DNA from 3 places in the Streptomyces sp. NPDC001568 genome. Region 1 is predicted to be linked to each of the others. Evidence: riboswitches for the same ligand, from Rfam matches in the RefSeq annotation. Region 1 holds a riboswitch; each other region holds the start of a gene.
What was found. Region 1 has a riboswitch for thiamine pyrophosphate ahead of ACFY0I_RS30615 (thiamine ABC transporter substrate binding subunit). Riboswitches for the same ligand answer to the same signal wherever they lie in the genome.
Positions count from the first base shown of each region.

Region 2: it holds a riboswitch for thiamine pyrophosphate, as region 1 does, so the genes downstream of both, thiC (phosphomethylpyrimidine synthase ThiC) here and ACFY0I_RS30615 (thiamine ABC transporter substrate binding subunit) in region 1, are expected to answer to the same signal.
Region 3: it holds a riboswitch for thiamine pyrophosphate, as region 1 does, so the genes downstream of both, thiO (glycine oxidase ThiO) here and ACFY0I_RS30615 (thiamine ABC transporter substrate binding subunit) in region 1, are expected to answer to the same signal.

Region 1 is NZ_JBIAVF010000019.1:94,798-98,823, forward strand. Features, by position in the region: gene ACFY0I_RS30610 (ABC transporter permease) at 1-1,301, opposite strand, end outside; gene ACFY0I_RS30615 (thiamine ABC transporter substrate binding subunit) at 1,358-2,455, opposite strand; TPP riboswitch at 2,541-2,650, opposite strand; gene rlmN (23S rRNA (adenine(2503)-C(2))-methyltransferase RlmN) at 2,715-3,827, opposite strand; gene ACFY0I_RS30625 (phosphatidate cytidylyltransferase) at 3,982-4,026, opposite strand, start outside.
Region 2 is NZ_JBIAVF010000003.1:333,734-337,759, forward strand. Features, by position in the region: gene ACFY0I_RS07345 (SsgA family sporulation/cell division regulator) at 1-139, shown strand, start outside; gene ACFY0I_RS07350 (YibE/F family protein) at 158-1,549, opposite strand; TPP riboswitch at 1,622-1,766, shown strand; gene thiC (phosphomethylpyrimidine synthase ThiC) at 1,761-3,548, shown strand; gene ACFY0I_RS07360 (aldo/keto reductase) at 3,720-4,026, shown strand, end outside.
Region 3 is NZ_JBIAVF010000015.1:70,718-74,743, reverse strand. Features, by position in the region: gene ACFY0I_RS26555 (thiazole synthase) at 1-680, opposite strand, end outside; gene thiS (sulfur carrier protein ThiS) at 686-886, opposite strand; gene thiO (glycine oxidase ThiO) at 883-2,052, opposite strand; TPP riboswitch at 2,050-2,162, opposite strand; gene ACFY0I_RS26540 (NAD(P)/FAD-dependent oxidoreductase) at 2,309-3,529, shown strand; gene ACFY0I_RS26535 (Rv2175c family DNA-binding protein) at 3,659-4,024, shown strand.

The DNA.
Region 1 (4,026 bases):
CGCAGCCGTCCGTCCACGGCCCGCAACACCGGCAGCATGGTCCGTACGACGAAGGGCACCCCGACGAGCGCCTGTGCGAGCGGCACCAGGATCCAGGAGGTCCGCAGGTCCAGCGGGGGTTCGTCCATGGTGATCAGGAAACCGAAGCCGACGGTCACGGCGGACACCCCGAGCGGGAGCATCAGCAGCGCGTCGAAGCCGCGTACGAAGCGCCCCCCGCGCCGGGTCAGCGCGGCGGCGGCGAGCCCTCCGATGAACAGGGCGATGGCGGTGGCGGCCAGCGCGTAGCGCAGCGAGTTCCCGATCGCCTCCAGCGGCGGGACCAGGAACGTTCCGCCGCCGGAGCCCGCGTCCTGCAGGGCCCGGTAGAAGCCGAGCCCGTAGCCGCCGGGGGCGTCGAAGGACCGCTCGACCAGTACGCCCAGGGGCAGCACGATCAGCAGCGCCACCGTCACCAGCACCCCGCCGAGCAGCCCCCGCTGGGCCCAGCCGCGCGGCCGGTGCGCCGTCCGCGCCGGGTCGACCAGCCGCAGCGCGGTCTCCCGCCGGCGCACGGTCCAGGCGTGCAGGGCGAGGATCGCGCCGACCGCGGCGAACTGCACCATCGTCAGGACGGCGGCCGTCGGCAGGTCCAGCAGTTGCGCGGTCTGCCGGTAGACCTCCACCTCCAGGGTGGAGTACGCCGGACCGCCCAGGATCTGCACGACGCCGAAGGAGGTGAAGGTGAACAGGAAGACCATCAGCGAGGCGGCGGCGACGGCCGGCCCGAGCGCGGGCAGCGTCACCCGGCGCCACGCCCCGAAGCGTCCCGCGCCGAGGACCCGGGCCGCCTCCTCCTGACGGGGGTCGAGCTGGGCCCAGAGCCCGCCGACCGTACGGACGACGACGGCGTAGTTGAAGAAGACGTGCGCCAGCAGGATCGCCCAGACCGTGGTGTCGAGGCGTACGCCCCACAGCTCGTCCAGCAGTCCGCCGCGCCCGACCAACGCGAGGAAGGCCGTGCCGACGACGACCGTCGGCAGCACGAACGGAACGGTGACCACCGCGCGCAGCAGTTGTTTGCCGGGGAACTCGAAGCGGGCGAAGACGTACGCCCCGGGCAGCGCGATCAGCAGGGTGAGCAGCGTGGAGGCGAGCGCCTGCCAGGTGGTGAACCACAGCACGTCGGCGATGTCCGGCCGCGCCAGGACCTCGCCGATCCGGCCGAACTGCCAGCCGGAGTCCGTCCTGAGCCCGCGGCCGACGATCGCGGCCACGGGGTAGGCGAAGAACAGCCCGAAGAAGACGAGCGGCACCGCCATCAGGCCCAGCCTGACGGCGGTGGCCCGCCCGCCCTCCTTCGGGGAGCTCCCGCGCGCTACTTCACGACGAGCGAGGACCATGCCTTGACCCACTGCTCACGGTTCTTGGCGATGGCGTCCGGGGTGACGTTCTCCGGCTTGTCGATCACCACACCGTGCTTCGTGAAGATCTCCGGCAGCTGCGCGTCCTTGACCACCGGGTTCACGAACATCTGGAGCGGCATGTCCTCCTGGAACTTCTTGCCCACCAGGAAGTCGAGGAGCGCCTTGCCGCCCTCGGGGTTCTTCGCGCCGTTCAGCAGGCCCGCGAACTCGACCTGGCGGAAGCAGGTCCCGGTGGAGACGCCCGTGGGGGCCTCGGCCGGCTGCGGCTCGCCGTAGAGCACCTCGACCGGCGGGCTGGAGGCGTACGAGACGACCAGCGGACGGTCGCCCTTGGCCTTCTTGCCGCCCGCGGAGCCCGAGAACCGCTCGTTGTAGGCCTGCTCCCAGCCGTCGACGACCTCGACGCCGTTGGCCTTGAGCTTGCTCCAGTAGTCCTTCCAGCCGTCCTCGCCGTACTTGCCGACGGAGGCGAGGAGGAAGCCGAGACCGGGCGAGGACGTCGCGGCGTTCTCGGTGACCAGCAGGTTCTTGTACTCCGGCTTGATCAGGTCGTCCAGCGTCTGCGGCGGGGCGAGCTTCTTGTCCGCGAAGTACTGCTTGTCATAGTTGACGCAGATGTCGCCGGAGTCGATCGGCGTGACGCGGTGCTGCGGGTCGAGCATGAACTCGGACTTGATCCCGTCCATGCCCTTGACCTGGTACGGGGTGAAGATCCCGTTGTCGAGGGCCCGCGAGAGCAGCGTGTTGTCGACGCCGAAGAAGACGTCGCCGCGCGGGGAGCCCTTGGTGAGGATCTCCTGGTTGAGCGCCGCGCCGGCGTCCCCGGACTTCAGCCGCTTGACGGTGTAGCCGCTCTGCTGCTCGAACTCCTTCAGGACCGAGTCGGTCACGTTGAAGGAGTCGTGGGAGACGAGGGTGACCGTCTTGGACTTCGGGGCGTCGCCGGCGCCGGCGGTCTTGTCCTTGGCCTCGCCGCCGCAGGCGCTGAGCGTGGTGACGCCGAGCGCGGCCGCGAGCGCGGCGCCCGCGATCCTCTGGGTGGTGCTCACTGGTTGATTCCTCCTGGGATGACCAGGAGAAGACGCGGCCCTGCCCGGCGCTCTGCGAGAGCGGACGCCGGGCAGGGCGCAACAGCATGAGTGGTGACCGAACTTCCTACCCCGAATGACCGGGGCGAGGTTCAGAGGGTCTGCGGATGACGGATACCGCACTCTCAGCGCTGTGGCGCTCCCCTGTCGGAATATGAAATTGGTTCGGCCACAGGGTACCCCGCGGCCGAATGTGATCGACCATGGCCGATTTTCGGCCCTATCGCTCCGAGGCGGCCAGCTGGCCGCAGGCGCCGTCGATCTCCTGGCCGCGGGTGTCCCGTACGGTCACGGGCACGCCGTGGCGGGCGATGGCCTCGACGAAGGCCTTCTCGTCCTCGGGCCGCGAAGCGGTCCACTTCGAACCCGGGGTCGGGTTCAGCGGGATCAGGTTGACGTGGACGCGCTTGCCCTTGAGCAGCTTGCCGAGCAGGTCACCGCGCCAGGCCTGGTCGTTGATGTCGCGGATCAGGGCGTACTCGATGGAGATCCTGCGGCCGGACTTCTCGGCGTACTCCCAGGCCGCGTCCAGCACCTCGCGGACGTTCCAGCGGGTGTTCACCGGCACCAGGGTGTCACGCAGCTCGTCGTCGGGGGCGTGCAGCGAGACGGCGAGCCGGCACTTGAAGCCCTCGTCGGCGAACCGCAGCATGGCCGGGACCAGGCCGACGGTGGAGACGGTGATCCCGCGCTGCGACAGACCCAGGCCGTCGGGCTCCGGGTCGGTGAGGCGGCGGATGGCGCCGACGACGCGGTTGTAGTTGGCGAGCGGCTCGCCCATGCCCATGAAGACGATGTTCGACAGGCGGGCCGGTCCGCCCGGAACCTCTCCGTCGCGCAGGGCGCGCATGCCGTCGACGATCTGGTGCACGATCTCGGCGGTGGAGAGGTTGCGGTCGAGACCTGCCTGGCCGGTGGCGCAGAACGGGCAGTTCATGCCGCAGCCGGCCTGCGAGGAGATGCACATGGTGACCCGGTCGGGGTAGCGCATCAGCACGGACTCGACGAGCGTGCCGTCGTGCAGCTTCCACAGGGTCTTGCGCGTGGTGTCGTTGTCGCAGCTGATGTGTCGCAGGACGTTCATCAGGTCGGGCAGCAGCTCCTGCTGGAGCTTCTCCCGGGAGGCCGCGGGGATGTCGGTCCACTCCGCCGGGTCGTGGGCGTAGCGGGCGAAGTAGTGCTGGGACAACTGCTTGGCCCGGAACGGCTTCTCACCGATCGCGGCCACCGCCTCCCGGCGCTCGGCCGGGGTGAGGTCGGCGAGGTGCCGGGGCGGCTTCTTGACCCCGCGAGGGGCGACGAAGGTGAGCTCTCCCGGAACGGGGCGGGCCATGGCAGGTACTCCTTGTAAGACGAAAGGCGCGCCGCAGAAGCAGCGCGCCCTTCAAGAGTAACCGCCCGACCCGGCCGGAGCTTTTCTTCCACTGCCGCCCCGGTACCGCGGGGGCCGGTGGATCAGCCGGCGATCAGCAGCGGATCGGCCGACCTCACCCGGTGCCGACGAAGGCCGCCAGCAGCAGCCACACGACGGG
Region 2 (4,026 bases), on a different contig from region 1:
CGTCGCCTTCCTCGACCGCACGGACCGGCTTGTTCCGCTCGGTCAGGAGCGCAACCTCGGCGACTTCGAGGGAGACCTCGACGAGGCGCTCGACAAGATCCTCGCCGAAGCCCAGCAGAACGAACGGAACGCGGGCTGAGGCGCTCTCACCCGTAGCTCAGCGCTTGCGCCGCCGGCCCTTGCCGCCGCGGACCGGCCCCGAGGCCGCCGCGGGGGCCTGGGCGCTCGGCCGGTCCGCGGAGACCACCAGCGCGGCCAGGGCCGTCGTCACGGGCACCGACGCGACCAGGCCGATCGAGCCCACGAGGGTCCGTACGATCTCCTCCGCCACCAGCTCGCTGTTCGCCACCGCTCCTATGCTGCTGTTGGCGATCGAGAACAGCAGTAGCAGGGGCAACGCGGCGCCCGCGTAGGCCAGTACGAGGGTGTTGACCACGGAGGCGATGTGGTCGCGGCCGATCCTGATCGCCGCCCGGTACAAGGCGCGCGGCCCCATCTTCGGGTCGGCCTGGTGGAGTTCCCACACCGCGGAGGTCTGGGTGACGGTCACGTCGTCGAGTACGCCGAGTGAGCCGATGATCACACCTGCGAGCAGCAAACCGCTCATGTCGATGTCGGGGTAGAGGCCGTGGATCAGGCCGGTGTTGTCGTCGGTGTTGCCGCTCAGGAACGCCCAGTCGATGAACACCGAGCCCAACAGGCCGATCAGCATCAGCGAGATCAGCGTGCCGAGGACGGCTACCGAGGTCCTCGCCGTCAGCCCGTGGCACATGTAGAGGGCGATCAGCATGATCGCGCTGGCTCCGACGATCGCGACGACCAAGGGGTTCGAGCCCTGGAGGATCGCCGGGAGGATGAACAGGGTCAGGATCGCGAAGCTGATCACGAGAGCGATGAGGGCGAACAGCCCCCGCAGCCGCCCGACCACGACGACCGCGACGGCGAAGATGCCGGCCAGCACGGCCATCGGCAGTTTCCGGTTCACGTCGATCACCGAGTACTGGAGGTCCCGCGGGGCGTCCGGCGCGTGGGCGACGACCACCTTCTGGCCCTGCTCCAACTGCCGTGGCGCGCCAGGCTGGACGATCTCGAAGAAGGCGCGCCCCTTGTCGGGGCCGCTGCCGACCACCACGGTGGCCTTCTTGCAGTCGCCGTTCTGCGCGGCCTCGGCCTCACGGCCCTGGGGGGTCGACAGGTCGCCCGTCGACGGCACCTGTGAGGCGTTCACCGATTTGCAGTCGACGCTTTCGAGCGCGACCACTTGACCCTGCTGGGTCTGCCGATCGAAGCCCACGCCGGTCCGCTCGTGGGCGGGGGCACCGCCCGGCCACAGGACCGCCATGCCGATGAAGACGGCCGCGGCGAAGGGGATCAGTACCGCGGCGATGACCTTGCGCAGGTGCTTGGAGACGGGAGCCGCCGGCCCGTGACCGTGGCTGTGGGAATGGCCCTGGGCGGGCCCGGCCGCATGCCCGTGGGATGCGTGCTCATGGCCGTGGTGACCCGTGGGTTCGATGGGCTCGGTGGGGGGCTGCGGCGAGGACGTCACCGGCAGATCATCGCAAGAGATGAGGGGGCCCACTGTTCAGCACGCCACAGATGACGCTAGCGTGGGGGCACCTTTGCACAACGCGGGAGCTCGGAGCACCGGGCTGAGAGGGCGCTGATCACCGTACGCACATGAGAATGCGTACGGGAAGAGGCTGCGTCGACCGCCGAACCTGTTACCGGGTAATGCCGGCGTAGGGAGATACGGTCTCATGACCATTCAGGACGCACGCACGCCTGCCGTCAGCCAGGACGCCGACGGCGGGAACGAGCGCCAGCCGGGCTGGCACAAGGGTTACGTGGCGGGCTCCCGCCCCGACATCCGGGTGCCGGTTCGCCAGGTCCACCTCACCAACGGCAAGGACGTGACGCTCTACGACACGTCCGGTCCGTACACCGACCCCCAGATCGAGACGGACGTCCGTCGGGGCCTCGCACCGCTGCGCGAGAACTGGATCATCAGCCGTGGCGACACCGAGGAGTACGCGGGTCGTCCCGCGCGCCCCGAGGACGACGGCATCAAGCACACCTCGCCCCGCGGCGGCCTCAAGAACCTGGACGCGGTCTTCCCGGGCCGCCCCCGGCAGCCCCGCCGCGGCCGTGGCGGCGCCGCCGTCACCCAGCTCGCGTACGCCCGCCGGGGCGAGATCACTCCGGAGATGGAGTACGTCGCGATCCGCGAGAACGTCTCCCCCGAGGTCGTTCGCGAGGAGATCGCCGCAGGTCGAGCCGTCCTTCCGGCCAATGTGAACCACCCCGAGATCGAGCCGATGATCATCGGTAAGCGGTTCCTGGTGAAGGTCAACGCCAACATCGGCAACTCCGCGGTCACCTCCTCGATCGAGGAGGAGGTCGACAAGATGACCTGGGCCACCAAGTGGGGCGCCGACACGGTCATGGACCTCTCGACCGGCCGCAACATCCACACCACCCGCGAGTGGGTGCTGCGCAACTCCCCCGTCCCGATCGGTACCGTGCCGCTCTACCAGGCGCTGGAGAAGGTCGACGGCCGCGCCGAGGACCTGACCTGGGAGATCTACAAGGACACGGTCATCGAGCAGGCCGAGCAGGGCGTCGACTACATGACGGTCCACGCCGGCGTACTCCTGCCGTACGTGCCGCTGACCGCCCGCCGCAAGACCGGAATCGTCTCCCGCGGTGGTTCGATCATGGCCGCGTGGTGCCTGGCGCACCACAAGGAGAACTTCCTCTACACGAACTTCGAAGAGCTCTGCGACATCCTCGCGACCTACGACGTCACGTACTCGCTGGGCGACGGCCTGCGCCCCGGCTCCATCGCCGACGCCAACGACGCCGCGCAGTTCGCCGAGCTGAAGACGCTGGGCGAGCTGAACACCATCGCCAAGCGCCACAACGTCCAGACGATGATCGAGGGCCCGGGCCACGTCCCGATGCACAAGATCAAGGAGAACATCGACCTCCAGCAGGAGATCTGCGAAGAGGCGCCGTTCTACACGCTCGGCCCGCTGACCACGGACGTCGCTCCCGCCTACGACCACATCACCTCGGGCATCGGCGCCGCGATGATCGCCTGGTGGGGCACGGCGATGCTCTGCTACGTCACGCCCAAGGAGCACCTGGGCCTGCCCAACCGGGACGACGTGAAGACCGGCGTCATCACCTACAAGATCGCCGCCCACGCGGCGGACCTGGCCAAGGGGCACCCGGGCGCTCAGGAGTGGGACGACGCCCTGTCGGACGCACGGTTCGAGTTCCGCTGGGAGGACCAGTTCAACCTGGCCCTCGACCCGGACACGGCGCGCGAGTTCCACGACGAGACCCTGCCGGCCGAGCCGGCCAAGACCGCGCACTTCTGCTCGATGTGCGGTCCCAAGTTCTGCTCGATGAAGATCTCGCAGGACATCCGCCGTCAGCACGGCGGGGACCTGAAGGCCGACGAGATCGAGGCGGGCATGGCGGAGAAGTCCGCCGAGTTCGCCGCTGCGGGCAACCGCGTCTACCTGCCGCTGGCGGACTGACGCACTGTTCGGGGGGAGTGCTGCTCCCGAGCGGCGGAGTTCCGTCGTTCGGGAGCAGCGCCATGTCCGAGCCCTGAAGGGTGCCGGGGGGCGGGAGTTCAAGATGACGGCCTGGGGGTTCGGCTCTTGACCTGGAGCGCGCTCCAGGTCCTAGAGTGCGGCCGCATGACCATGGGATACCGAAGTCTTGGTGGTACCGGCATCGAGGTGAGTGCCCACTGCCTGGGCACGATGATGTTCGGCGCGGTGGGGAACCCGGACCACGAGGAGTGCGTGCGGATCATCCATGCCGCACTCGACCGGGGCATCAACTTCGTCGACACCGCGGACATGTACTCCGCCGGTGAGTCCGAGGTGATCGTCGGCAAAGCGCTCAAGGGGCGGCGCGACGACGTCGTGCTCGCCACGAAGGTCCACTTCCGGATGGGCGAGGGCCGCAACTGCAGCGGCAACTCGCGGCGGTGGATCGTGCGGGCGG
Region 3 (4,026 bases), on a different contig from region 1:
ACGGCGTCCCGCATGGCCGCGGCCATCAGCACCGGTTCCTGGGCCCGGGTCACGGCGGAGGCCAGCATCACGCCCGCGCAGCCCAGCTCCATGGCCAGCGCGGCGTCCGAGGCGGTGCCGGCCCCCGCGTCCAGGATGACCGGGACGCCGGCCCGCTCGACGATCAGCTCGAAGTTGTGCGGGTTGCGGATCCCCATGCCCGAACCGATGGGGGAGCCGAGCGGCATGATCGCCGCGCAGCCCACGTCCTCCAGCTTCCGGGCCAGCACCGGATCGTCGTTGGTGTACGGGAGGACGGTGAAGCCCTCGTCCACCAGGACCTCGGCGGCGTCGAGCAGTTCGACGCCGTCGGGCAGGAGGGTGCGCTCGTCCGCGACGACCTCCAGTTTGATCCAGTCCGTGCCCAGGGCCTCCCGTGCGAGGCGGGCCGTGAGCACGGCCTCGCCGGCGGTGAAGCAGCCCGCCGTGTTCGGCAGCACGGCGATGCCGAGCTTCGTCAGCACCGACAGCACCGAGCCCTGCACCGTCGGGTCGAGGCGGCGCATCGCCACCGTCGTCAGTTCCGTCCCGGACGCGGTCAGCGCGCGTTCCAGCACGTCAAGGCTCGGGGCGCCGCCCGTGCCCATGATCAGGCGGGAGGTGAAGGTACGGCCGCCGAGCGTGAAGAGGTCGTCCGCCATCGCCGTCAGCCTCCCTGGACCGCGGTGAGGACCTCGACCCGGTCGCCGTCGCCCAGCCGCGTGTGCTGCCACTGTCCGCGCGGGACCACGGTCTCGTTGAGGGCGGCGGCGACCCCCTTGGGCGCCCGGGACAAAGTGGCGACCACCGCGTCGAGGGTGGTGCCGGCCGCGACCTCGCGCGGCTCGCCGTTGACGGAGATGGTCATGCGTAGGACTCCTGACGCGTGGGGGAGAAGCGGCGGGGGGTGAACGGGCGGGCGATCTCCGGTACGACTCCGGTCGCCAGCAGCTCCGCCATCACGTCCCCGGTGACGGGGGTCAGCAGGACCCCGTTGCGGTAGTGGCCGGTGGCCAGGTGCAGGCCCGGCAGCTCGGTCGGACCGAGCAGCGGGGCGTTGTCCGGAGAACCGGGACGCAGCCCCGCCAGGGTTTCCACCAGCGGGAGTTCGGTGATGCCGGGCACCAACTCGTGGGCGTCGCGCAGCAGCTCGTAGACGCCGCCCGCGGTGACCGTGGTGTCCCAGCCGAGTTCCTCGCTGGTGGCGCCGACGACGAGCTCGCCGTTCTCGCGCGGCACCAGGTAGACGTGGCTGCCGCGCACGACCGCCCGTACGGTCCGGGAGAGGAACGGGCCGTACGCGGCCGGCACCGACAGCCGCAGCACCTGCCCCTTCACCGGCCGTACGGGGACGGCCACCTCCGGCGGCACGCCGGCCAGCCGGCCGCTGAGCGAGCCCGCGGCCAACACCACCTGGTCGGCGAGCAGCTCCGTACCGTCGTCGAGGACGGCGCCCGCGGCCCGGTCCCCGGTGGTGAGGAGCCGGTCCGCGCGGCTGCGGTACGACGCCACCCCGGACCGCTCGCAGGCGGCCAGCAGGGCGGCCGCGAGGCGGCGCGGATCGACCTGGTGGTCCCCGTCGACGCGCAGCCCGCCGCGCACCCCGGGCGCCAGCATCGGCTCCAGGCGGCGGCACTCGCGGCCGGTGAGCCACTCGGACTCCAGCCCGCAGCGGCGCTGGAGCGCGTGCAGTTCGCGCAGGTGGAGGCGGTCGTCGGCGTCGAGGGCGACGGCCAGGGTGCCGCAGGCCCGGTAGCCGATGTCCATGCCGCCGGCGGCATCGGACAGCTCGGCGGCGAAGTCCGGGTAGCGGGCGGCGGAGGCCACGTTGAGCCCGAGCAGGGTCTCCTCGCCGTAGTGCAGTTCCGTGACGGCGGCCAGCATGCCCGCCGCGACCCGGGCCGCGCCGCCGCCCGGGTCCGGATCGGCCAGTACGACGCGCAGGCCGCGCCGGGCCGCCCGCCAGGCGGTGACCAGGCCGATGATCCCGCCCCCGATGACGAGGACGTCGGATCCCTTCCGAGATGAGTGCATGGGCGTCCAGCCCCTCCCTTCGCCGGCATGACCCGGATCAGGTTCGTACGGTCGGAGGCCGGCCAGCCTCCCTCTCAGCCCGGTGCGCCCGGACTCCCGCGATAGGTACGGTGGCCAGACTAACCCCGTGGCCGATGGCGGGTAAGGCTGCCTCCCCGCTGCCCACCCGCCGCCTCCCCGCCGCATCCCCCGTGTCCCGCCCGGGCTCCCGCCCCCGCTATTCCTGACGGATCGTCAGGGAACTAGGCTGGGGCGGGTGAGCGAGCAGACGCAACAGACGAACCCCGGTGTCGTGATCGTCGGCGCCGGAATGGCCGGGGTGCAGACCGCGGTGGCCCTGCGCGAACAGGGCTTCGCCGGCCCCGTGACCCTGCTGGGAGCCGAACCCCACCAGCCCTACGACCGGCCCCCGCTGTCCAAGGCGGTGCTGCTCGGCAAGGCCGAGGACTCCGCCTTCGACGTCGACTTCGAAGGCCTCGACATCGAGCTGCGGCTCGGCACCGAGGTCACCGGCCTGCGGCACGCCGCGCGCGAACTGGACACCGGGGCCGGACCCGTCCCGTACGGGGTCCTCGTCCTGGCCACCGGCGCGCGACCGCTGACCCTGCCCGGCACCGAGGGCGTCCCCGGCGTACACCTGCTGCGCACCCTCGACGACGCCGCCCGGCTGCGACCCGTCCTGGCCGCCGCCCCCGCCACCGTTGTCGTCGGAGCCGGCTGGATCGGCGCCGAGTTCGCCACCGCCGCCCGGGCGGCGGGCTGCGCCGTGACCGTCGTCGAGGCGGCGGACCGGGTCCTGGCGGGCGCCCTGCCGGCCGAGGTCACCGCACCGATGGCCCACTGGTACGCCGAGGCGGGCGCCGAACTGATCACCGGCGCGAAGGTGGCCGGCATCGAGGAGGGCCGGGTCCGACTGGCGGACGGCCGGGAACTGGAGGCGGGCGCCGTCGTCGTCGGCATCGGCGCGCGCCCCGCGACCGACTGGCTGGCCGGCACCGGCGTCGACCGCGGCCCCGACGGCTCCGTCACCGCGGACGCCCACCTGCGCACCACCCTCCCCGGGGTGTACGCCGTCGGCGACTGCTCCTCCTTCCCGTCGGCCCGCTACGGGACGCGGCTGCTGGTCCACCACTGGGACAACGCCCTCCAGGGCCCGCGCGCCGTCGCGGCGAACATCCTGGCGGGGGAGCCCGTACGGGCCTACGACCCGGTGCCGTACTTCTGGTCGGAGCAGTTCGGCCGCTTCGTCCAGTACGCGGGCCACCACGCCGGCGCCGACACCCTGGTGTGGCGCGGCGACCCGGGCGACGCCGGCTGGTCGGTGTGCTGGCTGCGGGACGGGGCCCTGGTCGCCGTCCTGGCCGTCGGCCGGCCTCGGGACCTCGCACAGGGCCGCAAGCTCATCGAGTCGGCCGTCCCCGTCGACCCGGCCCGGGTGGCGGACCCCGGCACTCCGCTGAAGTCCGCCACCGCCTGACGGCCCGGGCGGGACACGGGCGGGCGGAGCGGGGAAGTCCGCAGCGCGCCGCCCGGGCGGCAGGCGGCCCGGACCCCGGACGGACGGGCCAGGTACCGGCGGCCCGTCCGAGATGGCAGGCTTGTGTCCGTGACCGAGATTGACGCAAAGATCGATGCCCTTGTCCCCTCCTGGCTGCACCTCCCCGACATCGCGGAGATGCTCGACATCGAGGTGACCCGGGTCCGCCAGATGGTCAAGGAAGGCCAGCTCATCGCCGTACGCCGGGGCGAGAACCGCACCCTGCAGGTTCCGGCCCAGTTCATCGACGGCGACAAGGTCGTGAAGGGCCTCGTGGGCCTGCTGACCGTGCTGCGCGACGACCGCTTCTCCGAGGAGGAGATCCTGGAATGGCTCTTCACCGAGGATCCGACCCTGCCCGGCAGCCCCGTGCAGGCGCTGAGCGAGAATCGCGGCACGGAGGTGAAGCGCCGCGCGCAGGCGCTCGCCCTCTGACG